One region of the Blautia sp. 2227st1_G12_2227SCRN_220401 genome, then DNA from elsewhere that is predicted to be linked to it. Evidence: predicted binding sites of a transcription regulator. Region 1 holds the regulator's gene; the other holds the start of a gene.
The links. Region 1 encodes HrcA, which represses chaperone genes, less so after heat shock. Its sites were predicted from a motif close to TGTTAGCACTCNNNNNNNNNGAGTGCTAACA; they were not measured.

Region 1 (15,435 bases):
AGGTGATGCCCAGTCTGTCAATCTCATCATACCTGGAAGGATCATCCGGGTGGGGAACAGTAACGATAGATAGATGTTCCGGGTCATATCCCAGCTGAAAGGCTTCCATTGCATAGGAAAGTGCAGTGATCTTCCGGGTAAGATTTTCGGAAAACAGGATAACGATGATAACAGTAAGGAGCAAGAAAATAAGGACAGTGATCAGTAAGGCACGGATCAGGATGTGCGTGTTGCCCTGAATATAGCTTTCCGGGATTTCGGTAACATGAAGCCAGCCATTGCTTAAGGTGCAGCAGTTATAATATTTGTCGCCGCTGTGAAAAGAAGAATCTGCATTTCCTTTGAGTTTCTGAAACTGTGCTTTGGAAATTCCGGATAAATTCAGTGAGGATGTATTTTTTGCTGCAATCTCTCCGTGATCTGTGAGAATGTAGCTGTATATGCGGGAATCCAAAGCAGCAGGCTGCAGATAAGTGGTAAGCTCTGAGGTGTCCAGAGCAATGCCGTAGGCGTATTCCAGAATACCGGTGGCCTGATTTTTCAGTGCCCGGACGCAGAGGATCACATCGGCAGATGATTTTTTTGTGGACAGTATTTTAGGCAGAGGCATATTGGAAACCGGTATCCAGACAGAGGAAAAGCCTGAACCGGAAACAATATTTTTATCCAGACCATATGCAGAAAGCTCATCTGTGGAAAAGAAGTACAGGCTTTCTTTTGAACCGAGCTGATCGGGCTGCAGAAAAACATATATATGGAAGAAATCGAATGTGGATTTATACAGCGAAATATTGTTTTTTACAGTGGTGAATTTTTTCAGTGCATCTACCTTATTAGAGGAAGGCTGATTTAGGGAGTACATTTGAAACTGTATGGTATCTGCTACATTTTCAACCTGACCGAGGCGGTCGTTCAGCTGAGAGACCAGCTGCTTGTCAGTCATTACGGCAGAATCGATGATACGATCTCTGGCAATGTTATAGGAAATGTGATAGCTGATGAAGGTCAGGGAAATCAGAGGTACCATAGTTGCGATCAGAAATGCGAGCAGGAGCTTATAGCGAAATGAGGAAAAAATGGGTGGGATACATTTGTGGAATTTCATAGTACATACTCTCCTTTATGTCGAAAACAAATTAATGAAACCGAATCCAGCTGTGAAAAAAAGCCGTTACAAATATAGATTATATAAAAGGATTATAAAAAATTAACAACAAAAATACAAGAGAACGAAAAATAATATAAAGAAATCATAAAATATTGTATTTAGAATGAGGGGGCTCTCTGGTATCCTTAAACCATCAAAAACAGGTGTGGACAAACACGAAAATGTCCAGAAAGGAAGAAAGATATGAAGAAAAAAGTAATGAGTGCAGTTTTGGCAGCAGCGATGGTTGTGGGTATGGCAGGTAACGTGGTTACTGTTTCCGCAAAGGAAAAATATGATCTTACCTTATACAGCGTCAACACCACAGACCCGGATTTTGAGGACTGGCTTGCAAATGTGGAAGATGCCACGGGCCTGAACATTAATGTAATTGCGGCACCTACAGATACAGATACCCGTCAGCAGAAGATCACCACAATGCTTTCCACAGGAGATACTTCCGTGGATGTCATTGAGATCAACGATGAGATGAGCGCGGCATTTAAAAATTCCGGATGGCTGGAAGGACTGAACGATACAGTAATGACAGATGATATCGCTGATCAGTTTGCCCAGGGATATGTAAAGGATATGATCACAGATAAGGACGGAAACATCGTCGGTGTTCCAGGCTATACAGGATATCTTGCATTCTGGGTAAATCAGGAGATCATGGATGAGGTCGGAATCAAATCCATTGATACAAAAGAGGATTTCATGAAGTATATGAAGGCTGTTTCCAAGGACGGAAGATTCGGCTACGGCGGTTCCTGGGAGAAAACCTATGCATTTAACGAGCTTGCACAGTTTGTAAACATGTTCGGCGGCGATTATTTTGACTGGACCAAAGAGGAAAACAAGGAAGCAGTTCAGTTCCTTCACGATCTGGTTGCTAATAAAGAAACATCCATCGAACAGATTGCAGATAAATATGACCAGATGAATCCGAAGATCAATGACGGAAAATACGGATGCTGGTTCATGTGGGGCCTTGGAACAGATTATGCAAAGGCAGATATGCTTGGCGCAGATAAGATCCACATGGAAATGGTACCGGATTTCAGCGGCAAGGGAGAGCGTGCGATCTTTACAGATTCCTGGAGCTATGTTCTCAACAAAGCATCCAAGAATAAAGATGCAGCTGTGAAATTCCTCCAGTATATGGCTGATGAAGGCGGAATGGAAGCTTCCTATAAAGCATTTGACAGATATCCTGCAAGAAAGGATGTTGCAGAGAAGGTAGTTCCGGATTCTGACCCGGCAAAAGAAATGTACAGCAGATATGCAAATGAATGCAATGTACAGGGACGTCCGATGGTGGCACAGACAATGGAATTTATCAGCGATATGGGAACAATCTTCCAGTCCTGTATGAAAGACGAGATTACAGTTGATGAGTTCTGCAAGAAGGCTCAGGATGTGGTAGATATGTATAAGTAAAAGATATAAAAAAACAGCAATGTAAAGCAGAGGTAAAAGTCTGCTTTACATTGCTTGATGAACAGGGAGGAAAGTTCCATGACAATAAGCAAAAAAAATATGAAGTGGATACCATGGCTTTTGATCCTGCCGGTTGTACTGATTCGAGGTTTTACAACAGTATATCCCATTCTGATGACTGTGAAAAACAGCTTCTTTAATATCAGTATCCTTGCAGGTATCAATGAATTTATAGGCTTCAAGAATTACCTGAAGGTATTTTCTGATCCTAAAGTGCTCACATCGATCAGCTTTACGGCAATATTTGTGGTTGCTTCCATGATCTTTCATGTGATCCTCGGAGTTATCCTGGCACTGATCCTGAATATGAAATTCAAAGGCCGCCGTTTTCTGAGGACCATCGTGCTGATCCCGTGGGCTATGCCTGCAGTAGTAGCCGGTATGGCTGCAAAATGGGCATTTAACAATGATTATGGTCTGATCAATGATTTTATCCGCTGGTTTGTACCGGGTTACCAGAACAGCTGGCTGATCAATACAGGTACTGCAAGAGCAGCGGTAATTGCAATGGACCTGTGGAAGGACCTTCCGTTCTTTGCAATTCTTGTACTTTCCGGACTTCAGTTTATTTCCGGCGATATCTATGAGGCAGCAAAGGTAGACGGTGCAAACGGGATCCAGAGCTTTTTCCGGATCACACTTCCGCTGATCGCAAAAAATGTCCTGACTTTATGTATTCCGTTCACACTCTGGAGACTGACAACCTTCGATCTGGTTTATTCCATGACATCTGGAGGCCCTGGAGAGGATACTGCGCTGATCGCATACAGAATCACAACAGAAGCATTTACAAATCTAAACGTAGGATATGCTTCGGCGCTGGCTATGCTGCTGTTTGTTGTAATGGCGATCTTCAGCTGGCTGAATATACGTGTTATGAATAAGTTTGACAGTTAGGGGGAATTATCGTGAAGAATACAGGAAAATATAATGTTTATCATGGAGTGGTAGCCGTTGGAAGATGGGTTCTGTTTGCAGTTGTGGCTTTTCTGATCCTGTTCCCGGTTTACTGGATCTTTATTTCTTCGATCACACCGTCAGGAGAACTGTTTAAAACACCGATCGATTATCTTCCGGATCATCCCACACTGGAAAGCTATAAATTTCTGATACAGAATGTAGGACTGCTTTCAAAGATCGGAAATACAGTTCTGATCGTAGGCATTACACTTGTGATCAGTACCGTGCTGTGTGCAATGGCTGCCTATGGCTTCTCAAGATTTAACTCAAAGGGAGTTTCTGTTGCATTTGCGTTTGTTCTGGCTACCATGCTGATCCCTGAGGTTGTCACAGCCCGCCCGCTGTATGAGTTTATGCAGAAGGTAAAGCTGTATGATACATATCCGGGACTTATCCTTCTTTATATCAGTACCGTTATACCGTTTACGGTTCTGATCCTCAGAAACTTTGTCGGTGAGATCCCGATCTCACTGGAGGAGGCAGCTGCTATTGACGGCGCATCTTTTTCACAGAGACTGTTTACGATCGTTCTGCCGCTGATGAAGCCGGCAATCGCTACGGTTTGCATTATCAACTTTATTACCTGTCTGAATAACTTTTTCACACCGTTGTTTTATTCAAATGGTATTCAGGTACTTTCTGTTTCCATCGTACAGCTTCCGTTACGTGACAACATGTATGGAGTTCCGTGGGATCTGGTCAGCGCCATGGGATGGATCATCCTTCTTCCGATCATTATCTTTGTAGCTGTTTTTGAGAAACAGATCATGGATGGTATCATGGCAGGTGGAGTAAAAGCGTAAATATAATATTTTTAATTTCCAAAAGAGAGGAGAAAACAGATATGTATCAGGCATTTACAGGCGGACTGGGAGGGATCGCACTTGCAAAGCATGGAAAAAGCCGTGCGATCAACGCAGAAAATCCTCATGGAGAAAAAGGCAGAGGCGGTATGGCTGCAAGTCATCTGGGACCGTCCAGAAAAGGAAGCCCGTGTCTCAGGGATATTGAGCCGGGAACTGTGGTAACTCTGGCAGAAATGGAAGGACCGGGACAGATCAATCATATCTGGATCACCGTTGATAACAAGACTACAGAGGCAGATTGCTTTGTACTGAGAGATCTTGTAATCCGTATGTACTGGGATGACGAGGAAACTCCTTCCGTGGAAAGTCCTCTGGGTGATTTCTTCTGCTGCGGATTCGGAAGGGAATGTTTTGTAAATTCTGTTCCGGTGGCTGTTGTTCCAAACAGGGGCTTTAACTGCTATTTCCCGATGCCGTTTAAGAAGAAAGCAAAGATCACACTGGAAAACCAGCATGCAAATAAAATCCCGGCTTTCTTTTATCAGGTAGATTACTGTCTCTATGATGAGCTTCCGGACGATATTGCTTATTTCCATGCGCAGTGGAGAAGGGAACGGTTGACAGAAAAAACAAAAGATTATACAATTTTGGATGGAGTAAAAGGAAAAGGCCATTATATAGGAACCTACATGGCACTTACCACACTGGAACGTTACTGGTGGGGCGAGGGAGAAATGAAGTTTTATATTGACGGAGATGAGGAGTATCCGACCATCTGTGGAACAGGAACGGAAGATTACTTTGGTGGTTCCTGGAGCTTTGCCAAACAGGTGGATGGAAAAACCGTGGAACAGAATTATAACACGCCGTATCTGGGATATCCGTATTATTCTGCCCATGACGAGCTGATCCACAATTTTTATCATAATGATGACTGCCCGCCAATGAGAGGCTTTTACAGATGGCATTTACAGGATCCAATCTGCTTTGAAGAGGATCTTCGCGTTACGATTCAGCAGATAGGCGTCGGATACCGTGGCCTGTTTGAACGACAGGATGATGTGGCAAGTGTAGCGTACTGGTATCAGACACTTCCTCATGCACCGTTCCAGCCGTTGATGTCAAAAGAGGATAGATGGCCCAGATAAAAAGGGTGGTAGAGATTGAAAAAACAGGTATTTTGCGGGGTATTTGCCCTGGCTCTGGCAGTGACAGGATGTGGAGTCCAGAAGAAGGAGGCTGCATCTGATATTGTGCCGGAGAACAGACAGGAACTGACGATCCTTCATGTGGATGCAGGCACAGAAGGCTTTGATTCTTTTATCAGCCAGGCGGAAAAAGATCTTGGAATAAAGATCCATATTGAAAAATGTCCGGCCAATGCGGACAATCGCCAGGCCAAAATAGCAACTCTTCTGACATCAGGAGATGATTCTGTTGATCTGATCACAGTAAATGATGAGATGATATCCGAATTTAAACATAAGGGATTTCTTCTTCCGTTGGAAGATACGGTTATGACAGAGGAGACAGCGGCGAATTTTCTGCAGGAATACCTGAAAGAAATATGCATGTCAGACGGACATATTTTTTCGGTACCGTTCAGGATGGATATCATGGCATTCTGGGTGAACCAGGAATTGCTGGATCAGGCTGGTCTGGACAGACTCTCCTGTCTCAGTGATCTTGAGATCCTTCAGAAAAAGCTTCAGAATACGGGAAAATATGCATATGGGGATGCATGGGAGATTTCTTACATATATAATAGTATCAGCGAGTATGTCGATTTTTTCGGAGGAGATTATACAGACTGGACGGATCCGAAAACAAGAGAAGCGGCAGAATATATGAAGCGAATGCTGGATACAGGGATGATATCAGAGGAGAATCTGATCGACCAGCATGACCAGCTGAATGAAAAATTTATAAACGGCCAGTATGGATGTATGTTTATGTATACCGGTGTGTTGAGTACTTTTCAGAATGCAGGCGTGTATGGAAAAGATAAGATCCATATGGCACCATTTCCGGAATTTGACGAGAAGGTGACCAATATCGCAACCTGGCAGTATGTACTGAATAAAAATTCTGATCATAAAGAAGCAGCTCTGAAGTTCCTTCAGTATGTGTCCGGATATGAGGCCAGTAAAAATTACGGACAGCTGACAAAAATGTGTCCGGCAAGACTGGATGTGATCGAGGATAAGAATTTTGATCTGGATGGCATTGAAATGATCCGGCAATATCTGAAAGATTATAAGCTGAAAGCAAGACCACTGTGTGCCGATTCCATAGAAGCCGTTTCGTCCATGGGAACGGAATTTCAGAAATATATGCTGGGACAGAAAACAGAAGCGGAATTTTTTGCCGGGGCACAGAACTGCATAGACCAGTATTACAAAAAAGCATCGTACTGATGCTTTTTTTGTTTTGAAAAAATAAGAACTTTTTTTCAAAACATATTGACAAATATTTTACATGGTGATATCTTAAAGACTGTAGATGTTAGCACTCCACTAAAATGAGTGCTAACAGATGTAAAAAAAGAATCAACATCCGTCAGGAAAGAATAAAAAGGAAAGGAGATGGATTCATGGAAGAGGTGTTGAATGAGCGCAAGCAAAAAATCTTAAAAGCAATCATCAAGACCTATATGGAAACCGGAGAACCGGTTGGTTCCAGGACCATTTCCAAGTATGCGGATCTCAATGTCAGTTCCGCAACGATCCGAAATGAAATGTCAGACCTGACAGATATGGGCTATATCGTCCAGCCTCATACCTCAGCAGGAAGGATTCCTTCAGATAAGGGCTACAGACTTTACGTCAATGAGTTGATGAAGGAGAAGGAAGCGGAGGTCGCAGAGCTGCGAGATCTGATCATTGAGAAGACAGATAAGATGGATAAGGTGCTTAAGAAGGTTGCGAAGGTTCTTGCTTCCAATACCAACTATGCTACCATGGTTTCCGTTCCGCAGTACAGCGGCAACAAGATCAAGTTCATCCAGCTGTCGAGAATGAGCGAACTTCAGCTTGTGGCAGTGGTTGTCAGTGACAACAACACAGTCCGGAACCAGATCATCAATCTGGATGAGGAAATGGACGACCAGACGATCCTGAAACTGAATCTTCTTCTTAACACCAATCTCAATGGGATCCCGATCCAGGATATCAACCTTGGGATGATCGCCAGACTGAAGGAACAGGCAGGCAGCCACAGCGGTGTGGTGGCAACGGTTCTGGATGCAGTGGCCGCCACCATTCATGTGGAAGAGGAAGATATGGAGATCTATACTTCAGGTGCAACTAACATCTTCAAGTATCCGGAGCTTGCCGATAAAGAGAAGGCAACGGAGCTGATCTCCGCATTTGAGGAGAAGCATGAACTTGCTGATCTTGTAAAAGAACAGATGTCAGATGGAGAGAATACAGGAATCCAGGTTTACATCGGTGATGAGATGCCAATCCAGACCATGAAGGACTGCAGCATTGTAACTGCCAGATATGAACTGGGAGACGGAATGTACGGAACCATCGGGATCATCGGTCCCAAACGAATGGATTATGAGAATGTAGTGGACAGTCTGAAGGAACTGAAGAATCATCTGGATGACGTTTTGAAAAAGAAGAAAACTTAGAAAGGCGGTAGAAAAAAAGTGTCGGAGGAAACAAAGAAAACATCCGAAGAGCAGGAAGCGGAGAAGGAAATCCCCGTAACTGACGGAGATCAGGAAGAAGAAAACCTGACACCGGAGGGAGAAGATCTGCCGGAGGAAGAAAACAATACTCCAGGCGAAGAAGCTGCCTCAGAGGATAAAAAAGAAGAAAAATCAAAAACTTCCTTCTTCGGAAAGAAGAAAAAAGATAAATCTGAGCAGAAGGTGGAGGAACTTACCGATCGCCTGAAGCGTACCATGGCTGAATTTGATAATTTCCGTAAAAGAACGGAAAAAGAAAAATCCAGTATGTACATCATCGGAGCAAAAGAGATCGTTGAAAAGATCCTGCCGGTTGTGGATAACTTTGAAAGAGGTCTTGCACAGGCACAGGAAGGCGATGCTTTTGCAGATGGAATGAAAATGATCTACAAGCAGCTTACCACAACACTGGATGAGCTTGGCGTGAAGCCGATCGAAGCAGTGGGAAAGGAATTCAACCCGGATTTCCATAATGCAGTGATGCATGTGGAGGATGAAGAGGTTGGAGAGAACATCGTGGTGGAAGAATTCCAGAAGGGTTACACCTACAAGGATTTCGTAGTACGCCACAGTATGGTGAAGGTTGCGAACTAACTGACAACAAACTTTATTTTAACAGATACAGACTAAAACAGGAGGAAAAAATCATGGGAAAGATTATTGGTATTGACTTAGGTACAACAAACAGCTGTGTAGCCGTAATGGAAGGTGGACAGCCGACAGTTATCGCAAATACAGAAGGCGCAAGAACAACACCATCCGTTGTAGCATTCACAAAAACAGGAGAGCGTCTGGTAGGTGAGCCTGCAAAACGTCAGGCAGTTACAAATGCAGACAGAACGATCTCCTCTATCAAAAGAGAGATGGGTACCGATTACCGTGTAACCATCGATGACAAGAAATATTCTCCACAGGAGATCTCCGCAATGATCCTTCAGAAACTGAAAAAGGATGCAGAGGCATATCTTGGTGAGAAGGTAACAGAGGCAGTTATCACAGTTCCGGCTTACTTCAACGATGCTCAGCGTCAGGCTACCAAAGATGCAGGTAAGATCGCAGGTCTTGATGTAAAACGTATCATCAACGAGCCTACAGCAGCAGCTCTTGCATATGGTCTTGACAATGAGAAAGAGCAGAAGATTATGGTATACGACCTTGGCGGTGGTACATTCGATGTATCTGTGATCGAGATCGGTGATGGTGTTATCGAGGTTCTTTCCACAGCTGGTAACAACCGTCTTGGTGGAGATGACTTTGATAAGAAAGTCACAGATTACATGCTTGCTGAGTTCAAGAGAACAGAGGGCGTAGACTTAAGCAATGATAAGATGGCTCTTCAGAGACTGAAAGAGGCAGCTGAGAAGGCTAAGAAAGAGCTTTCTTCCGCAACAACAACAAACATCAACCTTCCGTTCATCACAGCTACAGCTGAGGGACCGAAGCATTTCGATATGAACCTTACAAGAGCTAAATTTGATGAGCTGACACATGATCTTGTAGAGATGACAGCAGAGCCGGTTCGCCGTGCACTGTCTGATGCAGGTATCACAGCTTCTGAGCTTGGCCAGGTACTTCTGGTTGGTGGTTCTTCCCGTATCCCGGCTGTACAGGATAAGGTAAGACAGTTAACTGGCAAAGAGCCAAGCAAGAACCTGAACCCGGATGAGTGTGTTGCACTTGGTGCTTCCGTACAGGGTGGTAAACTTGCAGGTGATGCAGGTGCCGGTGATATCCTTCTTCTGGATGTTACTCCACTGTCACTGTCCATCGAGACAATGGGTGGTATCGCAACTCGTCTGATCGAGAGAAATACTACAATTCCTACAAAGAAGAGCCAGATCTTCTCCACAGCAGCAGATAACCAGACAGCTGTAGATATCAACGTTGTACAGGGTGAGCGTCAGTTCGCGAAAGACAACAAATCCCTCGGCCAGTTCCGTCTGGATGGAATCCCGCCAGCACGTCGTGGAGTTCCGCAGATCGAGGTAACATTTGACATCGATGCCAACGGTATCGTTAATGTATCCGCTAAAGACCTTGGAACAGGTAAAGAGCAGCACATCACAATCACAGCTGGTTCCAATATGTCCGATTCCGATATCGACAAAGCTGTCAAAGAAGCAGCTGAGTTCGAGGCTCAGGATAAGAAACGTAAAGAGGCGATCGACACAAGAAACAATGCAGACTCCATGGTATTCCAGGTTGAGAATGCTCTGAAGGAAGCAGGCGACAAGCTTGATGCAAACGATAAAGCAAGTGTTGAGGCAGACCTCAATGCACTGAAGGATCTTCTTGCACAGACAGCAAATGCACAGGAGCTTACTGATTCTCAGGTTGCAGATATCAAGGCTGCACAGGAGAAGATGATGGAGAGCGCTCAGAAACTGTTCTCCAAGATGTATGAGCAGACTCAGGGAGCTCAGGGTCAGGCTGGTCCTGGACCGGATATGGGCAACATGGGCGGAAACGCTGGTGCTCAGGGCGGAAATGAAGCAGGATACGGCGATGATGTTGTAGATGCTGATTACAAGGAAGTCTAAGACAAGTAGGAAATAATTACAATGGCTGATAAAAGAGATTATTATGAAGTCTTAGGTGTGGATAAAAACGCCGACGACGCAACATTAAAAAAAGCATATCGTAAGCTGGCCAAGAAATATCACCCGGATGTAAATCCGGGTGATAAAGAGGCTGAAGCGAAATTCAAAGAGGCGACAGAGGCTTACTCCGTTTTAAGTGATGCCGACAAGAGAAGACAGTATGATCAGTTTGGTCATGCAGCATTCGAAAACGGCGGCGGAGGCGGTGCCGGCGGCTTTGGTGGATTTGACTTCAACGGTGCGGATATGGGAGACATCTTCGGAGATATCTTCGGAGACCTGTTCGGCGGCGGAGGCAGAACCAGACGGGCCAACAATGGACCGATGAAGGGTGCCAACCTTCGTGCACGTGTGAACATTACTTTTGAGGAAGCGGTTTTCGGATGCGAGAAAGAGCTGGAGATCGTTCTGAAGGATGAGTGTACCACATGTCACGGAACCGGAGCGAAACCGGGAACATCACCGGTCACATGTCCGAAATGTAAAGGCCAGGGCCAGATCGTTTACACCCAGCAGTCCATGTTTGGTATGGTACGTAATGTTCAGACTTGTCCGGACTGTAACGGAACCGGTAAGGTGATCAAGGACAAATGCAGTGCCTGCCGTGGAACCGGATATACCTCTTCCAGAAAGAAGATCCAGGTATCTGTACCGGCAGGTATTGATAATGGTCAGTGTATCCGTATCCGCGAAAAAGGTGAACCGGGAACCAACGGCGGTCCGAGAGGAGATCTGCTGGTTGAGGTAAATGTAGCCCGTCATCCGATCTTCCAGAGACAGGATATGAATATCTTTTCAACAGCTCCGATCACATTTGCACAGGCTGCACTTGGCGGTGAGATGCGTATTAATACCGTTGACGGTGAGGTTTCCTATGAGGTGAAACCGGGAACACAGACGGATACAAGAATCCGCCTGAAGGGCAAAGGTGTTCCGTCATTACGTAACAAGAACGTTCGTGGTGATCACTATGTAACCCTGGTAGTCCAGACTCCGACAAATCTCAATGAGGAAGCAAAGAAAGCTCTGGAAGCTTTTGATGCGGCATGTGGAAACCGTCCGTCAGAGGACAGCACATCCGAGACTTCCGAAAAAACCGAAAAGAAGAAAAAAGGTTTCCGTGAGAAAGTTAAGGAAATGTTTGAGGAATAAATAAAGTGAAAACAGGAAAGAGGCACAAAATGCCTCTTTCTTTTTTTTCTGTATTCGTGTATATTAAAAGAAGTGCCCGTTTTCGGGACAATAGAAAACAGGCGACAGACTGGAATGAAAATCCGTAAATGTGTATACAGCATAAGGAGATATAAAAAATGAAATGGAACCGTTTTACACTTAAGACAAAAACAGAGGCAGAGGATATTGTGATCTGTACACTTGCCGAGGTGGGAATTGAAGGTGTGGAAATCCAGGATAAACAGCCGCTGACTGATGAGGACAAAGCGCAGATGTTCGTGGATATCATGCCGGAAGGACCAGCAGATGACGGGATCGCATATCTGAACTTCTATCTGGAAGAGGATGCGGATACCGAGGCAATCCTGAAAGATGTGAAGGCTGCACTGGAGGATCTGAGAAGCTTTGTGGATATCGGAGAGGCAACCATCACAGAATCCCAGACAGAGGACAAGGACTGGATCAATAACTGGAAACAGTACTTCCATCAGTTCTATGTAGACGACATTCTGATCGTACCGTCCTGGGAAGAAGTGAAGGCAGAAGATAAGGACAAGATGATCCTCCACATTGATCCGGGAACTGCCTTTGGTACAGGAATGCATGAGACCACACAGCTTGTGATCCGTCAGCTGAAGAAATTTGTGAAGCCGGGAATGGAGATTCTGGATGTGGGAACCGGAAGTGGAATCCTGGGAATCGTTGCACTGAAGCTTGGTGCAGGTCATGTGGTTGGTACAGATCTTGATCCCTGTGCAGTTCCGGCAGTGTCTGAGAACAAGGAGGCCAACCAGATCGAGGAGAAATCCTTTGACATGATGATCGGAAACATCATCGATGACAAAGAAGTTCAGGAACAGGTTGGATATGAGAAATATGATATCGTAACTGCAAATATCCTGGCAGATGTTCTGGTACCGCTGACTCCGGTGATCGTTGCACAGATGAAAAAAGGCGCTTACTACATTACATCAGGCATCCTGGATGTAAAGGAGGATGTCGTAGTGAAGGCTGTAAAAGACGCCGGTCTGACGCTTGTTGAGGTGACTCATCAGGGCGAGTGGGTATCTGTGACAGCAAGAAAGGACTGATCTCATGCAGCGATTTTTTGTGGAACCTCATCAGATTGACGGGGACAGACATGAGATCCATATCACAGGAAGTGACGTCAACCATATCGTAAACGTGCTCCGTATGAAAAAAGGCGAGGAGCTCTGGATCAGCGACAAGGAAAAAGAATATCACTGTGTGATCGAAAATGCGGGGGAGGATGAAGTCCTGCTTCATATCCTCTATGTACAGGAGCCGGATTATGAGCTGCAGAACCGTATTTATCTTTTTCAGGGACTGCCGAAGGCTGATAAGATGGAGCTGATCATCCAGAAGGCAGTAGAGCTTGGAGCATATTCCGTAGTTCCGGTTTCAACCAGGCGCTGCGTGGTAAAACTGGATAACAAAAAAGCAGAAAAAAAAGTATCCCGCTGGCAGCAGATCGCAGAAAGTGCGGCAAAACAGTCCAAGCGTATACTGGTGCCGGAGGTACATTCTGTGATGACCTTTAAAGAAGCCCTTGTCTATGCAAAAGAACTGGACGTTCTATTGATCCCTTATGAGCTTGCAAAGGGAATGAAAGAGACGAAAGAACTGATCCGGTCGATCGAACCGGGAAAAAGCATCGGTGTTTTTATCGGCCCGGAGGGTGGTTTTGAAGAGCAGGAAGTGGCAGATGCCATGGAAGCCGGTGCGAAACCCATCACCCTGGGACACCGGATCTTACGGACAGAAACTGCGGGACTTGCAGTACTTTCTGTTCTGATGTTTCAACTGGAGGATGAATAAACTATGGAAGCATATTTTGACAATTCCGCGACAACGAGATGCTTCGATGAAGTAAAGGATATTGTCTGCAAAACCATGACAGGAGATTTCGGAAATCCTTCTGCCATGCATAAAAAGGGAATGGAAGCGGAGAATTACGTCCGCAAAAGCGCTCAGACCCTTGCAAAATTACTGAAAGTGAATGAAAAAGAGATTCTTTTTACCTCCGGTGGAACAGAATCGGACAATCTTGCTATTATCGGCGGCGTGGAAGCCAACAAGCGTATGGGAAACCATATCATTACAACGGCAGTGGAGCATGCAGCAGTGGCCCAGCCTTTTGCCTATCTGAAAGAACAGGGCTATGAGGTGACTATTCTTCCTGTGGATCATCAGGGCGTTGTAAAGCTGGATGCACTGGAAGCGGCTCTTCGTCCGGATACGATCCTGGTATCTGTGATGTATGTGAACAATGAAGTGGGAGCTGTGATGCCGGTAGAAGAGATCGGAAGGCTTGTCCATGAAAAAAGTCCGAAAGCACTTTTTCATGTAGATGCCATCCAGGCATTCGGAAAGTATCGTATCTATCCGAAAAAGCTGGGGATCGATCTTCTTTCTGTGAGCAGCCACAAGATCCATGGACCAAAGGGCGTAGGCTTTCTCTATATTAACGAAAAAGTAAGAGTACAGCCGCAGATCCTTGGCGGCGGACAGCAGAACGGTATGCGTTCCGGAACAGACAATGTGCCGGGAATCGCAGGCCTTGGCGTTGCCGCAGAGATGGTATATACGGATTTTGATAAAAAAATACAGCACCTTTATGACCTGAAAGAACGGATGGCAGAGGGACTTTCAAAGCTTGGAGACATCACCATCAACGGAATGCCTTTAAGAGAAGGGGCACCGCACATCATGAGCGTGACTTTTCATGGAGTCCGAAGCGAAGTCCTGCTCCATACACTGGAAGAATTCGGAGTATATATTTCCGCAGGAAGTGCATGCTCCAGTCATAAGAGAAAACCGAGTGCAACACTGACAGCTATGGGACTTTCAAGAGCGGATGTGGAGAGTACCGTTCGCATCAGCTTCTGTGAGGAAAATACCTTTGAAGAGGTAGATTACTGCCTGGAAGCACTGGGAAAAACAATTCCGATGCTGCGCAGGTATGCACGTCGATAGAGAATACAGAAGAAAGGGATTTTTATGTTAGTACATGCATTTCTGATCAAATATGCGGAAATTGCCCTTAAGGGAAAAAACCGCTATCGTTTTGAAGATGCTCTCGTACATCAGATGGAGATCGCACTCTCCAAGATCGAGGGAGATTTTGAAGTAAAAAAAGAGCAGGGAAGAGTTTATGTATTCTGCCCGGAGAATTATGATTACGATGAGGCTGTAGATGCGCTGCAGCATGTATTCGGTATTGTAGGCATCTGCCCGGTTATGATCTATGAAGAACAGGGCTTTGAGAAGCTTGCCGAAGATGTTGTGGGTTATATGAAGCAGTGGCATCCGGACTTTAACGGAAGCTTCAAGGTCTGGACACGCCGCGCAAAGAAATCCTATCCGATCAGCTCCATGGAAGTCAGCGCTGAGCTTGGCGGACGTATCCTGGATGCGTTCCCGGAGGCAAGTGTAGATGTTCATCATCCGGAGCTGGATCTTTCTGTTGAGATCCGTGACAAGATTTACGTATATTCCCAGACCATTCCGGGCGCAGGCGGAATGCCCATC
Region 2 (15,435 bases), on a different contig from region 1:
TGGAAGCTTCTCTTTTTTTTGCAAATGCATATCTATATCTTCTTGCCATTAATTTTTCTCCTAATCCTGTCGCAGACTGCATAAATCCCATATCCAAGCGCTGCGCCCAGAGTATTCAATATCATATCATCCACATCAAAGCAGCCAACTTTTGTAAGCAGCTGGATCACTTCTATCGTCAGACTGATAAAAAAGCCGGATAATATGATAAAAAAGCCATTTCGCATTTTTCCGGTTATTACCGGAAGAATAAATCCGTATGGCACAAATCCCAGCACATTTCCAAAAACATTTGTGAAAAGCGCAAATGTACCCACTATTTTTCGATAAGTCCAGAAACGCCTGATCTCCACAAACGGAACAAGATTGTAACGGTATTCTCTTTCTGCATCCGCCACTCTTCCGTATCCTTCGGAAAAGAACAGAAGATACACAAGAACAAGAACATACAATACAAAAAAAGCTGTCCCGAGTTTTTTTACTCTGCGTTTTGTCCCTTTTTCCAATATTCTCCCCTGCTTAAATAGTCCGAAAAGCCACACGGAACAACGTGCGGCTTTTCAGATCATATTAGATTAATATCTCTGATTTTCTTCTGAGCAGTCTCGCACCGTTCACGATCATCAGAATTCCTGTGACAAGTCCCGTCACCAGAATGACAATACCGAGTGCAAGGCTTCCCGCCCCGCTGCTCGCCATAGTTTTATAAATTTTTTCATTCATAAGGCTGCGTCCTCCCAGTAAAAGCGGACCTTCGGAATCCGCCGCTCTTTTATGACCTTTTATAACAATATTATTCTGCGCCGTACTGGTCATAATATGCATCAATGGCAGCTTTCAGCTTATCATCGATCACAACACGGCCTTTGTATTCTTTGTTGTAGAGATGCTCAACAACCTCCGCCATAGTTACAATAGCTGTAGTCTGAAGGCCGTAGGTTTCCTCGATCTCTTTGAGCGCACTCTTTGTTCCCTGGCCGCGTTCCATACGGTCAACAGAAACCACAAGACCTATCGGATTTACATCTCCCTGCGCTTTGATGATCGGAAGTGTTTCTTTAATGGATGTTCCTGCAGTCGTAACATCCTCAATGATCACTACCTTATCCCCATCCTGGATCGGGCTGCCAAGAAGAATTCCTTTATCTCCGTGGTCTTTCACTTCCTTACGGTTGGAACAGTAACGGATATCCTTTCCGTACATTTCACTGATCTCCATAGTTGCTGCTACAGAAAGCGGAATTCCTTTGTATGCCGGTCCAAACAGCACATCAAAATCCAGTCCGAATTTGCTTTCTATCGCTTTTGCATAATACTGTCCCAGCTTGCGAAGCTGCGCACCGGTACGGTAAAATCCTGTATTTACAAAAAATGGTGTCTTTCTTCCTGATTTCGTAGTAAAATCTCCAAATTTCAGGACATTACAGTCAATCATAAATTCAATAAATTCCTGCTTATACTGTTCCATTTATCTAATCCTCCATGTTTTTCATATATACGACAAACCCAGGATCCACACTCTGCTGCAATCCCAGTGTAAAATCCCTTTATTTATCCTGTTAATTCTAACATATGAACAACAGAATTGCAAATACGGCAATCCTCCGTTATTTCACTACTCCGATCAGCTCATTGATGTCTTCCACTTTCTGTTTTTCAAGAAATGCCTGAATACCATCTGCGATCTCCACAGTAGCATAAGGGTTAAAAAAGTTTGCAGTTCCCACAGACACTGCAGTAGCACCTGCCATAATAAATTCCAGGGCATCCTCAGCAGTTGCGATTCCTCCCATACCGATGATAGGAAGGGATACTGCATTTGCCACCTGATATACCATACGGACAGCTACCGGTTTTACTGCAGGACCGGACATTCCACCAGTTTTATTTGCCAGTGCAAATGTACGTCTGTTGATATCGATCTTCATTCCTGTCAGGGTATTGATAAGAGAAAGAACATCTGCGCCGCCAGCTTCTGCTGCTTTCGCCATCTCGGTAATATCGGTTACATTTGGGCTCAGCTTCATGATCACCGGCTGTTTTGCATATTTCTTTACTTCTTTTGTGATCTCTTCAAGAGCTTTCGGATTCTGACCGAAGGCAATTCCGCCTTCCTTGACATTCGGGCAGGAAACATTAATCTCCAGCATATCCACAGGCTCATTTCCAAGGCGTTCTACAACCTCACAGTAATCCTTTGCAGATTTTCCACAGACATTGACGATGATCTTTGTATCATATTTTTTAAGGAACGGAATATCTCTTTCACAGAAAACATCAATCCCCGGATTCTGAAGACCAATGGCATTGAGCATTCCGGATGCTGTCTCTGTCACTCTCGGTGTAGGATTTCCCGGCCACGGTACATTTGCCACACCTTTTGTCACAACTGCGCCAAGTCTGTTCAGATCCACAAATTCACTGTATTCCGCTCCGGAACCAAATGTTCCGGACGCTGTCATCACCGGATTCTTAAGTTCTACGCCGGCAAGATTTACATTCATTCTGCTCATAGCTCTACCTCCGTGCTCAGGAATACAGGTCCGTCTTTACATACTCTCTTGTTATGGACATGAGAATGAGAATCCACATCTTTGGATTTGCACACACAGGCAAGACACGCGCCTACGCCACAGGCCATACGCTCTTCCATGGAGATCCAGCACGGAATTCCTTTTTCAAGGGCATATGCCTTGATGGCACGGAGCATCGGGGCAGGTCCGCAGGCAAAGATCGCATCTGCCTCAAGATCGTTCTCACGGATGGCATCCATAACATTTCCCTTTGTTCCTGCAGAGCCGTCTTCTGTTGCCACATAGACATCTCCATAAGCTTCAAATTCCTTATTTAAAAACAGCTCATCTCTGTATCCGAGAACCATGATCTTTTCTGCGTCCAGCTGTTTAGCAGTTTCCAGCATTGGCGGGATTCCGATTCCTCCACCCATGAGAAACACTTTTTTGCCTTTTACTGCATCCAGCGGAAAACCATTTCCCAGAGGTCCCATAGTCTCAATGGGGACCCCTGCATGAAGTCTGGAAAATTCCTCCGTACCGGTTCCTTTTCCTGTAACGCGATATACCAGTCTCAGTTTTCCTTCTGCTTTATCGATCTCACAGAGACTGATGGGTCTTGGCAGAAGCTTACCGCCATTGCGGCTGTAAAGTGATACAAACTGTCCCGGCACTGCATTTTTTCCAATCTCACCTGCATCCAGCCACATACTGTAAATATCTGTACCAATACATTCCTGGCTGAGTATCTTACAGGGCTTTTTTGTTTTTTTACTTTCTGATGTACTCATAAAATGCCTCCTGTATTATCTGTTCTCCAGCGCACCGCTGATATCCGCGATCATATCTTTTACTGCCGCTCTGGAAGCATCTGCGTAATTTTCAGCGCCAAACTCTTTATATTTCTCCTGCTTATATGCAGCGATGATTCCTCTGGAAGAGTTTACGATAGCACCAAGTCCGTCCTCATTAAAGAAATGGACAAGATCTGCGCCCTTTCCACCCTGAGCACCATATCCGGGAACAAGGATAAATGTCTTCGGCATGATCTTTCTTAATACCTTTCCCATTTCCGGATAGGTCGCACCTACAACAGCACCAACATAACTATATCCATCACCCATAAGCTCATCGCCCCATTGTGCAACCTTCTCACCTACCAGCTCATAGAGCGGGCGACCGTCGATGACACGATCCTGGAACTCACCACTTGATGGATTGGAAGTTTTGACCAGAACAAAGATACCCTTTTTCTCTTCCTTACATACATCCATAAAGGGTTTCACACCATCAGAACCAAGGTATGGATTGACCGTTGCAAAATCCTCATCAAAACCTGCATATTTTTTTGAGCCTACCTGAACCTGTCCCAGGTGACCAACTGCATATGCTGCAGATGTGGAACCGATATCACCTCTTTTGATATCACCGATCACAACCAGATCTTTGGCTTTACAATACTCAACCGTTTTCTTGTATGCGATCAGTCCCGGGATACCAAACTGCTCATACATGGCGATCTGTGGTTTCACTGCCGGGATCAGATCACAGGTCGCATCCACGATCCCTTTGTTATACTGCCAGATTGCTTCTGCAGCGCCCTCCAGAGTCTCTCCAAACTCTGCAAAAGCCTTCTTCTGGATATGCTCCGGAATATAATTCAGCATAGGATCCAGTCCTACAACGATTGGTGCATTTGTTTTGCGGATATTGCTGATCAGTTTGTTAATCATGATTCTTTCTCCTCCTGGTTTTTAAATACAATTTTTCCGTCACAGATGGTATAAAGCACTTTTCCCTTTACTTTCCAGCCATCAAACGGTGTGTTATGTCCTTTGGAAACAAATTTATTTTTATCGATAGCATACTCCTGCTCCGTATCCACGATGATCACATCTGCCGGATGGCCTTTCTGGAGAGTTCCTCTGTCAAGCCCGAGGATTTTCGCCGGGTTCAGGCACATCTTCTCAACCATCTGTTTCAGTGTGATCACATCTTTTTCCACCAGCTCTGTATAGGTGAGCGGAAGGCTTGTTTCCAGACCTACGATCCCAAATGGTGCATTCTTCATAGAACCTGTTTTTTCCTGTGCACTGTGCGGTGCATGGTCCGTGCTGATCACCTCGATGGTACCGTCCTTCAGGCCCTGTTTCAGCGCTTCCACATCCTTCGGTGTACGGAGCGGCGGATTCATCTTGTAATTCGGGTCATCTGTTTTAATATCATCGGATGAAAGGATAAAATGGTGCGGGCATACTTCAGCTGTGATATTGTCGTATCCTTTCTCTTTTACGATCTTCATCATCTGAGCATCCCCATAAGTGGAACAGTGGCAGAGATGAAGATGGACTCCTGTCTCCAGCGCCAGAATGATATCTCTGGCTGTAATGGTATCTTCCACTGCATTGCAGATTCCGGGAAGCCCCAGTCTTTTGGCGTTCTCATCCTCATTCATGCATCCATCTCCACGCAGATCGATATCTTCACAATGGTCAAAAAACGGCACGCCACATTCTGCCGCGATCCTCATTGCTTCTTTACAAAGCGCTGTATTCATCACAGATTTACCATCCTCGGACACTGCCGGGATCCCTGCTTTCACCATTCCGGCAATATCTGCAAGTTCAGTACCTTTTTCTCCCATGGTGGCTGCACCTGCCTGAAGTACATGAATACCGGAAACCTGCGCCGCCTTGTTATGTACATAGTTTACCCGGTCCGGATTATCAATAGTGGGAGTTGTATTTGGCATAGCAACTACAGTTGTCACACCACCACGTGCTGCCGCAGCAGCACCACTCTTGATATCTTCCTTATGTGTCTGGCCCGGATCACGAAAATGGACATGAAGGTCGATAATTCCCGGCATGACCAGCTTTCCTTTCGCATCAATCACACGGTCGCCGTCTTTCTTTTTCAGCTTCTGGCCTATTTCCGCAATGATTCCGTCTTCCAGATAAATATCGCCTGTTTTATCCGTATCTGTAGCCGCATCCACGATCCGGCCTCCTCGAATCAGAATCCCCATTTCTGTTCTCCTCTCATCCTGTATTTTCAAAGCAGATCCTTCAATCCGCTTGTATTCTCCTATATCATACACGAAATCTCTCTATTTATAAAGATTTTTTTTACAAAGCAATTTCGCCCCTTTTTACACCCCGGAATTGTTGGAATTTTCTCCTTGACATTTCAAAACACGGGTTATATAATCAGAGCATGGCAAAATATTTAATGTAAAATCACTAGTTTTTAGAGATTATATTTACATGAATATAGTCTGTAAAATCTGGTGATTTTTTATTATCATCAGAAGGCTATTTTAATTTTTTTTATTTTTATGGAGGTAACACAAAATGAACAAGGGAACTGTAAAATGGTTCAACGCAGAAAAAGGTTATGGTTTTATCACAGGTGAGGACGGACAGGATGTATTCGTACACTTCTCCGCTATCAACGGTGAAGGCTTCAAATCTCTTGAAGAAGGACAGGCTGTATCCTACGACTTAACAGAGGGCGCTCGCGGAATGCAGGCTGCTAACGTTACAAAGTTATAATTCTATAACCATAAAAAACGTATAAGTCAAAACGGGGCTGCTTTATGGCAGACCCGTTTTTTATTGCATTGTATTTATCCTGTATATAAAAATCCCCGGGATGCTTCAACACATCCCGGGAACCCATCATTTCATATGTGTTTTCTATTCCGCACTGTCTGAAGATAATCCGGAAATATAATCTGTCAATGCAGAAGTATCCATCACAGTATCCACCTTCACACTGGCTTCCTTCGCCTGGATCTTGGCATATGCGGAATATCCGATCCAGCCTACAAGCAGAACCGCGATGAGGATCCATGCCGCCATCTCAAGTACAAATTCTGCGCGTTCCTTCTTCAGGGCACTGTTTCGCGAGTATTTGTTGTTTTTATATTTGTCAACTTTCTTCTGGCTCATTGTCTTTCTCCTTTGCCGCTTCAGTACTTCGTACATTATAGCACACTTGTTTTCAAAAGAAAAGCGGCAACTCCCTGAAGAAATGTGATAATTTTCTGAACTGGAGATTTTCTCTGATCAGACTGCTACGATAACGCCACCATCGTTGGCATACATACTGCTGACACCGGCAGTATCCATAACTACGATCTTTGCTGGGTGCAGTTTCTCACGGATAGCCTCCTCCAGCATCTTCGCTCTTTCCGGACAGTTGCAATGAGTGATGGCAACTGTCTTTTCCGGGATGTTGATCCCCTTCTCTCCAATGTGATCCACCATTTTTACGATTGCTTTATTCATGCCTCTGGCCTGATCCAGCTGACAGATCGTTCCTTCCGGAGTAGCTCCCATAACCGGCTTGATCTTCAGTGCACTGGCCACCAGAGCTTTCACTCTGCCCAAACGTCCGTTCTTGCGCAGAGTTTCCAGATTCTCCAACACAAAAAATGTGTTCATCTCTTCAATATATTTCTCTACTTCACTTACTACTTCTTCAAAAGAAAGTCCCTTTTCTTCACACTCCACGATCTTCATGGCAATCAGACTCTGACCACCGGATGCAGATTTGGAATTAAATACATGAACCTTTTTCTCCGGCTGCTCTTCCAGGAACAGGTTTTTTCCAAGAATCGCACTGTTATAGGAACCACTCAATTCTGCCGATAGCGTCACCGCATAAATGTGTTCCGCATCACACTCATATGCCTTCATATAGCGTTCCGGAGAAGGGCATGCAGACTTGGGGCATTCCGGGCAGGCCGCAACCTTCTTTAAAAAATCTTTCTGATTGAAATTCTCATCATCTATAATATTCTCACCGCCCACCGTCAGCGTCAGTGGTATGGATTCAATCCTGCCGTCATTTTTCCATTCATCTAAAAGCTCCCCACAGCTATCTATCGCAATCTTATAGCTCAATTATATCGTCCTCTTTTCCATTATATGTAGTATTCAATACCACATCTATCGTATCACATAAACAGATATTTGAAAAGAGTTTTTTAAAAAGTCTGTCCTTTTTTCTTTATCTGAGATATAATGTCTACACGCGATCACATAAAAGAAAGGAAGTGCGGCATGCTTGCATTAAAGATCACAGATATCCGGGATTTCACAAACAAACTTTTTATAGGAGAAGTATTTGACAAATTCTGTCTGTCCGAAGCGACTGTGACTACTTTTAATACTTTTACCATTGATGGCAGGCTTCAGAAAGATTTTTTTGATACAGACAGCATGAACAGACTCACAGAGCACGGCCGGACACATTCTCTCTGGAAGGACATCAGACCTTTCTGCTGGTCTGTGATCCGCGGTAAGCGTACGCCCTTAAGCTTCAGGATCGTGCTGCATTTAAGTCGGAGTGGAGTTGAAGCCGCAATGAGAAATACAGATTTCGGAATTTCCTCCGAACAGATAGACGGACTATTCTTAAATCTTCAATTTAAAAATAACAGCCTTCTTTGTACTACCGGAACCTCTCTTAAAACATTCTCTATGGATAAACGCCCAGAGCAGCTCTGGGATGATATGATCCTGAGCTTTCTGTCCAGGAATCAGATTCTTTTTGAAAGGCTATAGTCAATTCTCTTCTTCTATTTCCCTCAGGTAATACGCAAGCATATCAATAAATTCACTGTTGGTAGGCTTGTATTCCAGAGGATATCCTGCAATCTCATCCAGCAGTTTTTTATTTCCTTCCCAACACACATTTACCATTGTTCTGATATCATGCTCAATATTGGTAGGTGTTGATCTGTACTTCCGCGCCAGGCATGGATAAATGTCCTTTGTGATCCGCAATGGTTTATACTGATACCCCATGGAAATCTTTACCGCTTCCGCAACGAAAAAATATCCTTTGTATTTCGAATTTGCACCAAGTCTTCTGATCAATCCATACACCTTTTTCATACATTTGTTCCTCCATTTCATTTTTTTCTCTTTTTAAAAGCACTCCCTTATGTATAATACGACAGTTATCTATATTTTTCGCTTTCTTCTGAAAATTTATTTTATACATATTAGATACTAATTTAAATTTTTAGTCATATTTTACAGGTTATTTTTATTTAATATCTATTATTTTATTTAAAATTCCTATAATTGTGTTAAAGATACACATATTGTTATAAAAAAAGCAAAGGCTTTGCCCCATTACGGGCAAAGCCTTTCGATCATTTTATATGTCGTTTTATTTTGTAAGGACCATAAGGATATCGTTGCTTCTCTTTACAAATTTTGTCATTTCTTCAGGAGAAAGCTGTTTATGGCTCATCATTGCAAGATCATAAAGCTGTTCACAGATCACCGGAACATACTCTGATCCCTGATTTTCTGCTATAAATCTTACAAGAGGATGATTTGCGTTCAGTACAAGTACTTCCTGACCACCGAACATATTCGGATCCATTCCGTACATATTGTACATTTTCATCATATCCTGCATACGGCGACTCTCCTCAGGAAGAGTGATCATCGCTGCAGTTCCCTCATTTTTCAGCTTCTCTACTTTTACTTCAAGTTTATCCTTGCCAAGATTCTTACGGAACACCTCAGTAAGTGTCTTGACTGTTGCTTCATCCGCTTTTCCGTCTTCACGAAGCTCTTCTGTCAGATCTGCATCAATTCTCTTGAACTGGATCGTCTGATCCTGCTGTTCAAGATGGGAAATAAACTGTGAATCGATCACATGCTTCAGCAGTACAGCATCTTTACCCGCTTCACGGAACATATTAATGTACTGGCTCTGCTGTACCTCATCGGTCACATAATAGATCACCGTTTTTTCCGGTTCCTCATTCTGGGATCCTTCAGAAGCTTTCTCCTCTGTCTTCTCCTCTTCAGCTGCTTTTGTTTCTTCTTTTTTATTTTCCTCAATGCAGTCTTTCAGGGTAAGATATTTGCCATCCAGATTCTTAAAGAGGATATAATCGTTCATCTTCTCACCAAATTTCGCATCCTTGATGCATCCAAATTTGATAAACGGGCTGATATCATCCCAGTACTTCTCATAAGACTCTCTGTCTGTCTTGCACATTCCGGTGAGCTTATCTGCTACTTTCTTGGTGATGTATTCAGAAATCTTTTTCACAAAACCATCATTCTGCAGTGCAGAACGGGAAACATTCAGTGGAAGATCCGGACAGTCGATCACGCCTTTCAGAAGAAGAAGGAATTCCGGGATCACCTCTTTGATGTTATCTGCAATAAATACCTGATTATTATAAAGCTTGATGGTTCCCTCAATGGAATCATACTCTGTCCTGATCTTCGGGAAATACAGGATACCCTTCAGGTTGAACGGATAGTCCATGTTCAGATGGATCCAGAACAGCGGTTCCTTGTAATCCATAAATACCTTACGGTAAAATTCTTTATACTCTTCATCCGTGCACTCATTTGGGTGTTTCATCCAGAGCGGCTGTGTATCGCTTAAGGATACCGGCCGTTTATTGATCTTTACTTTATCTTTGGCAGGAGAAACTTCCACAACTTCTTTCTCGCCTTTATCATTCTCCTTTTCCTCTGTCTTGGCATCCTCATGGATATGCTCAACTACCACATCATCTTCACGGAGATCTGCCTCATCGATCGTTTCATACTCCTGTTCAGCATTTGCTTTGGAAAGATAGATATTTACCGGCATGAAAGAACAGTATTTCTCGATAACCTCTCTCATACGATATTCATTGGCAAACTCCAGGCTTTCCTCATTGAGGAAAAGAGTGATCTCTGTTCCCGGTTCTGTTTTGTTTCCGTCTGCCATCTCATACTCCGTACCACCGTCACAGGTCCAATGTACCGGTGTGGAACCCTCCTTGTAAGAGAGAGTATCAATATGAACTTCATCTGCAACCATAAATGCAGAATAAAATCCAAGTCCGAAATGACCGATCATCTGATCATCCGTTGTTTTATCCTTATATTTCTCAAGAAACTCTGTGGCACCGGAAAAAGCGATCTGTGTGATATATTCCTCTACTTCATCTGCTGTCATACCAATACCGTTATCGATAAACTTCAAAGTTTTCTGATCCGGATCAACGATAACATTTACAGCCGGTTTGTAACCTTCCGGGAATGTATAATCTCCCATAACTTCCAGCTTTCTCAGTTTGGTGATCGCATCGCATCCGTTGGAGATCATCTCTCTTACAAAAATATCATGGTCGGAATATAACCATTTCTTGATAATCGGAAAAATATTTTCACTGTTGATTGATAAACTTCCATGTTTTGCTGACATATATGTCACTCTCCTTTTGTTTTTATTTTTATTTCTGATGTTCCGACAGAGCCGGAAACCTGTTGTTTTTTTCAATAAATATATACTAATACGACTTTTTACAAAAGTCAAGAAAAATTTAGCACTCATCATTATAGAGTGCTAGTAACAGCATATAAAACGGATCTCTATGTGCAAAAAAATCCCTCCGTACATTTTTTGTACGGAGGGTGCTGTAAAACTATCTTCTACATTCTGTTCTTATTTTTTCTTTCTACGATATACAAGGATTCCTCCAATACATACCACAGTCACGATCAAAATGATCACAAATGTCATGATCGGTGTACTGTCTCCCGTCTGCACTGCAGATTTCTGATTTGTCTGTGTCACTGCCGGACTCGGAGTCGCAGTAAGAACTGCTGCCTGTGATACCGTAAAAGTAACCGTACTTTCTGACTGTGTACCGGTATCCTTCCAGCTGGAGCCGTCGTATTTCTGCTGTCCAAAGGTAACTTTCAGAGTATATTTTCCCGGCTTGCTGACACGGAATGTTGCAGTATAAGGCTCTCCATCCCAGGTACGGGTCTCTGTGATCTTCCAGCTCTTCGGCTGATATCTGGTATCTCCCTTACGCGGGTTTGTATTATCCATTCCTGCACCAGCTGCTGTAAAGGTGATCTTTGTATTGGTATCATACTTGCCATTGGAATCAATGCCTGTGATCTTATTGTCCGATGCAGCGGCTTCCGTGCCCTGATATCCATTTACTGTAATACTTACTGCGATCACTGTACTGATCTTGTTGGGATTCTTAACCCCCTCCGGAAGAATGACGGTACCTTTTACATTAAATATCTGACGTTCTGCAGAAGACGGATCATAAGAAGATCCCTTAACATCCCATTTAACAGATGCCTTCTGCTCTCCCTTTGTTGTAGTGATCTTTACTGTTCCCGGAAGCTTCAGGGCTTTCTGGGTTTTCTGGGTTCCATTGGGTAGATCTTTGATATCGGATGGCTTTTTGATGCCTGTAAGGTTATTCGCCTTCTTACCGTTATCTGTTTTTTTCTTTGTAACGCTGAAATGGACATTTACATAAGCTTCCACATTTGCATCATTGGCGATCACAATGTCTTCCAGATATTCCCCCTGTGAAAGTCCGCTGACCGGCTGTACGCTAAAGGTTGCATTATCTCCTGCTTCCAGCTCTGTGGCGGAAAGTGTACCAATTGTATATGCATTTGATGAAGGCTGTTTCAGAACGATCTTTGTATTTCCGGTGTTGGTAACTGTAACTTTCTTCGCATCAGGAAGTTCCTTATAGCCTTCCTCTTTGGTTCCAAACTCCAGACTATCTGTTACCGAAAGACCGGGATTGGGTTCCGGTTCCGGCTCCGAAACTGTAAATTCCAGCCGGACTTCAGCCAGTGTGTTTCCGGTATTCTGATCTGTCACAGAAATCGTATCGCTGTGATCTCCGACCTGAAGACCGGTCTTGGGCTGTACGGTAAAGGTTGCCGCCTTATCTCCGGGATTGAGCACTTCCGCAGAAGGCTCTCCCACCTCATAATCCTCCGGAGCAGAAAGCTGGATCCGGATAGCCTCTGTACCTGTATTCTCTACGGTTACAGGCTGTGCATCCGGCGCAGTCTCATAGCCCTGTTCCAGTGTTCCAAACTTCAGAGGACCTTCCGGTTTCACTGTTGCAGTAACTGTTTTTGGTGTTTCTGTCTTTACCATAACCGAAGCCGTCACTGTAGCAGATGCTTCCGTGCTTTCATCAGAAGCAAATACAAGCTCTTCCACGTATGGATCATCTTTTGCAGAGAGTCCAAGCTTAGGCTGTACGGTAAAGGTCTGCTCTCCTCCCTGCGCCAACTGGATATTTCCGCTACTCTCCACTTCACTGACCGGCGCAATATCAAAAAACTCCGACTCAGGCTGTACTAACGTCACAGCTTCTGTACCTTCGTTTTTGATCGTGACTGTACTTGTTGTTTCTACCTTTTCATAACCGGCAGTCAGATCATCAAAAGGCAGTTCTGTCGGATCCGCAGTTAGCTTGTATATTTTTTCCGCTGCAGGGTCCGATGTTTCCCCGGGATCTGTCTGCTCATTATTTTCATGATCTTCGGCTTTTTTATTTTCCGGTTCTTTTACTGTAAAGTCCGCTTCAAAGAAGACATCGGCACCTTCTTCTGTCTGATACGTGATCAGATCTTTGTATTCTCCAGCCTTCAGACCTTCTCGTGGTTTTACCCACACAGCAACACTTTCACCACTCTTTAATGGCGCATCGTTAATATCCGCAGCCATGAAATTCTCCGGGGCAATCTCTTTAAAATTGAGATCTCCGGTTCCGTTATTTGTGATAGTAACCATCTGTGCTTCCGGAATTTCCGTATATCCCTCTTCCACGGAACCAAAATCCAGAATTCCACTTCCATCTTCCGTGTATGCAGATGCCGAATATGTCGGTTCCTCATTTTTTTCGGAAGCGTCTGCTGCTGTACCTGCGGAATCCGGTGTCTCTGTCTGACTATCTCCAGATGTATCTGCCTCATCGGTATTCTGAGGCCCTGACTGTTCTCCGTTTACTTCTATAACAGAGTTTTCAGCAGGCTCCTGGGTATCTGCAGGTTCCTGTGCATCTGTATTTTCCTGTACATCTGTATTCTCCTGCACATCCGCAGACTCCGTTTCTTCTGCCGGCTCTATGGTTTCCTCAGGCTGAGCACTATCAGGCTCCTCTGACGTTCCAGCTTCTGTATCCGGCGTGTTCTCTGAAGACTCCGAATCTGCCGAAGCTTCACTTTCCTCCGCATCCGGATCTTCTCCTACTGCTTTGGCTTCCTCCTCTGTTTCGGAAACCTCCTGGGTCGTCACCGTAAGCTCACCACTGACTCCCGTCTCTTCTTTTCCGGTGATCTTCAGAACGATCGGAAGACCCAGATCTTTTTCATCGATTTTATAAGTCTTATCAGTTCCTACCTCTGTAAGAAGGTCTCCGTCCTTTAATGACCAGGAAAAACTCACATTATCATCTGTGATCCCCTCCGGCTTGACCTTTGAGTAATCTGCACTTAAGGTAGACCCGATCGCAAGTGTTCCTTTGACCTTCAGCTTTCCATCAAGAGTTCCCGATGGAGCTGCAGTGGCAAATACCATCGATGGAAGCAGCGTTACCATCATAAGCACAGCCATGACGACTGCCAGCACTCTGCTTTTTTTCATATCCCATCCTCCTTTACATCATTTTATTTTCCCCACATTTACCCTTTCTACGCAGGGCTTTCTTTTTGCTGATGCAAGTTTATCATATTTAATTTTCAGAGGTGTAATCCCTGCTTTCCGTCAGCCTTCTACGATCATATATTTTCCGTCCGGGAGTTTAAATACTTCGCTTTCTTCTTCCAGCTCCTTCAGGGAAATCCCCTCCACATCTGCGCCCATTCCATCCAGATATTTTTTAACATCCTTCAGGGAATCCAGCACAACTGCCATGCAATCCTCTAGAAATTCCTCTGCCTCCTCAAAATCCTCTGCTACCGGCTCATCAAAAAGCTGCCCCTGTTTTTCCAGAAATGTCTGGACATATTCTTTCTTGTACATATTAAAGTTCCTCCTTTATATCTCCGCCCGCCGCGATCAGTCTGCGAAGTACTGGTTCCACCTTCTCTGTCTCGTAGAAAGCCGCCGCCTTTACCCCTGGCTTCGCATGCTTCATGGCAAAGCTGTATTTTACAGATTTCATCATTTCAATATCATTGTATTCATCCCCGAACGCCATGCATTCATCCGGTCCGATTCCCAAAAGTTCCTGGTATTTACGGATCCCTTTTGCTTTGTTCGTGGTAAATGGAACAAAATCCACCCACGCAAATCCGGATGTCACAACAGTACATCTGTCTTTGAACCGTTCTCTCCAGTACCGGATGGATTCCTCCGTCATTCCTTCTCTCTCATAAACTGCAACCTTCATACAAGGCTCTGCGATCTCATCAAAACTCTTTATGATCTTACACTGATTTTTTACTTCTTCGATCATCAGATGGCGATAATGTTCTGTCTTGGGCATGATATAATAAAAATCTTTTGTAGAACAGGAAAATTCCGCTCCGGGCTTTTCCCATATTGCCTGAATGATCTCTCTGACCAGTTCTTTGTCAAAGCTGTCGCAGTACAGAAACTTCTCATTCTGGACAGCAAGCCCGCCATTTTCACTGATAAATGCCATCTCGTCCTTTACCGGCGCAAAAAGATTCCTCATATTGGCATACTGTCTGCCACTGGCTGCCACAAAGAGGATTCCCATTTTTTTCAGTTCCTTTACCAGCGGAAAGATCTCTTCCGGCAGCGTCTGTCTTCCACCGATAAGCAGCGTTCCATCCAGATCACTGGCAACCATCTTAATCATGCTGCTTCTCCTCATAAATAGTAAACAGATCACCAGGTACAGCTGCTACAATATCTGCACCGTTATTTTCAAGCTCTTCTCTGTCACGGAATCCCCATAGTGCACCAACGGTATACATTCCGGCAGCACTTCCTGTCTGCATATCTGTCTTTGTATCTCCGATATACATACATTCTTCCGGCTTTACGCCGAAATCTTCTGCAATCTTCAGCGGACCATCCGGCGCCGGCTTTCTGCGGATCCCTTCCTGCTGTCCCATCACCTCATCAAACAGATCGCCAT

Region 2: the regulator HrcA is predicted to act here: its motif matches at 10,871-10,901, upstream of htpG (molecular chaperone HtpG).

What each region holds. Positions count from the first base shown of each region.
Region 1 is NZ_JBCLNI010000002.1:111,564-126,998, forward strand. Features, by position in the region: gene ABCM67_RS01680 (histidine kinase) at 1-1,105, opposite strand, end outside; gene ABCM67_RS01685 (extracellular solute-binding protein) at 1,352-2,587, shown strand; gene ABCM67_RS01690 (sugar ABC transporter permease) at 2,666-3,544, shown strand; gene ABCM67_RS01695 (carbohydrate ABC transporter permease) at 3,556-4,410, shown strand; gene ABCM67_RS01700 (glycoside hydrolase family 172 protein) at 4,452-5,561, shown strand; gene ABCM67_RS01705 (extracellular solute-binding protein) at 5,577-6,830, shown strand; gene hrcA (heat-inducible transcriptional repressor HrcA) at 7,007-8,050, shown strand; gene grpE (nucleotide exchange factor GrpE) at 8,069-8,704, shown strand; gene dnaK (molecular chaperone DnaK) at 8,758-10,650, shown strand; gene dnaJ (molecular chaperone DnaJ) at 10,672-11,862, shown strand; gene prmA (50S ribosomal protein L11 methyltransferase) at 12,021-12,974, shown strand; gene ABCM67_RS01735 (16S rRNA (uracil(1498)-N(3))-methyltransferase) at 12,979-13,722, shown strand; gene ABCM67_RS01740 (cysteine desulfurase family protein) at 13,726-14,880, shown strand; gene thiI (tRNA uracil 4-sulfurtransferase ThiI) at 14,905-15,435, shown strand, end outside.
Region 2 is NZ_JBCLNI010000003.1:14,479-29,913, forward strand. Features, by position in the region: gene ABCM67_RS02085 (hypothetical protein) at 1-49, opposite strand, end outside; gene ABCM67_RS02090 (VanZ family protein) at 33-506, opposite strand; gene ABCM67_RS02095 (hypothetical protein) at 571-723, opposite strand; gene pyrE (orotate phosphoribosyltransferase) at 794-1,468, opposite strand; gene ABCM67_RS02105 (dihydroorotate dehydrogenase) at 1,608-2,504, opposite strand; gene ABCM67_RS02110 (dihydroorotate dehydrogenase electron transfer subunit) at 2,510-3,304, opposite strand; gene pyrF (orotidine-5'-phosphate decarboxylase) at 3,320-4,246, opposite strand; gene ABCM67_RS02120 (dihydroorotase) at 4,243-5,541, opposite strand; gene ABCM67_RS02125 (cold shock domain-containing protein) at 5,867-6,067, shown strand; gene ABCM67_RS02130 (hypothetical protein) at 6,212-6,466, opposite strand; gene ABCM67_RS02135 (DegV family protein) at 6,584-7,423, opposite strand; gene ABCM67_RS02140 (DUF5721 family protein) at 7,583-8,086, shown strand; gene ABCM67_RS02145 (sporulation initiation factor Spo0A C-terminal domain-containing protein) at 8,087-8,419, opposite strand; gene htpG (molecular chaperone HtpG) at 8,700-10,754, opposite strand; gene ABCM67_RS02155 (hypothetical protein) at 10,995-13,970, opposite strand; gene ABCM67_RS02160 (hypothetical protein) at 14,091-14,348, opposite strand; gene ABCM67_RS02165 (HAD family hydrolase) at 14,350-15,153, opposite strand; gene ABCM67_RS02170 (HAD family hydrolase) at 15,146-15,435, opposite strand, start outside.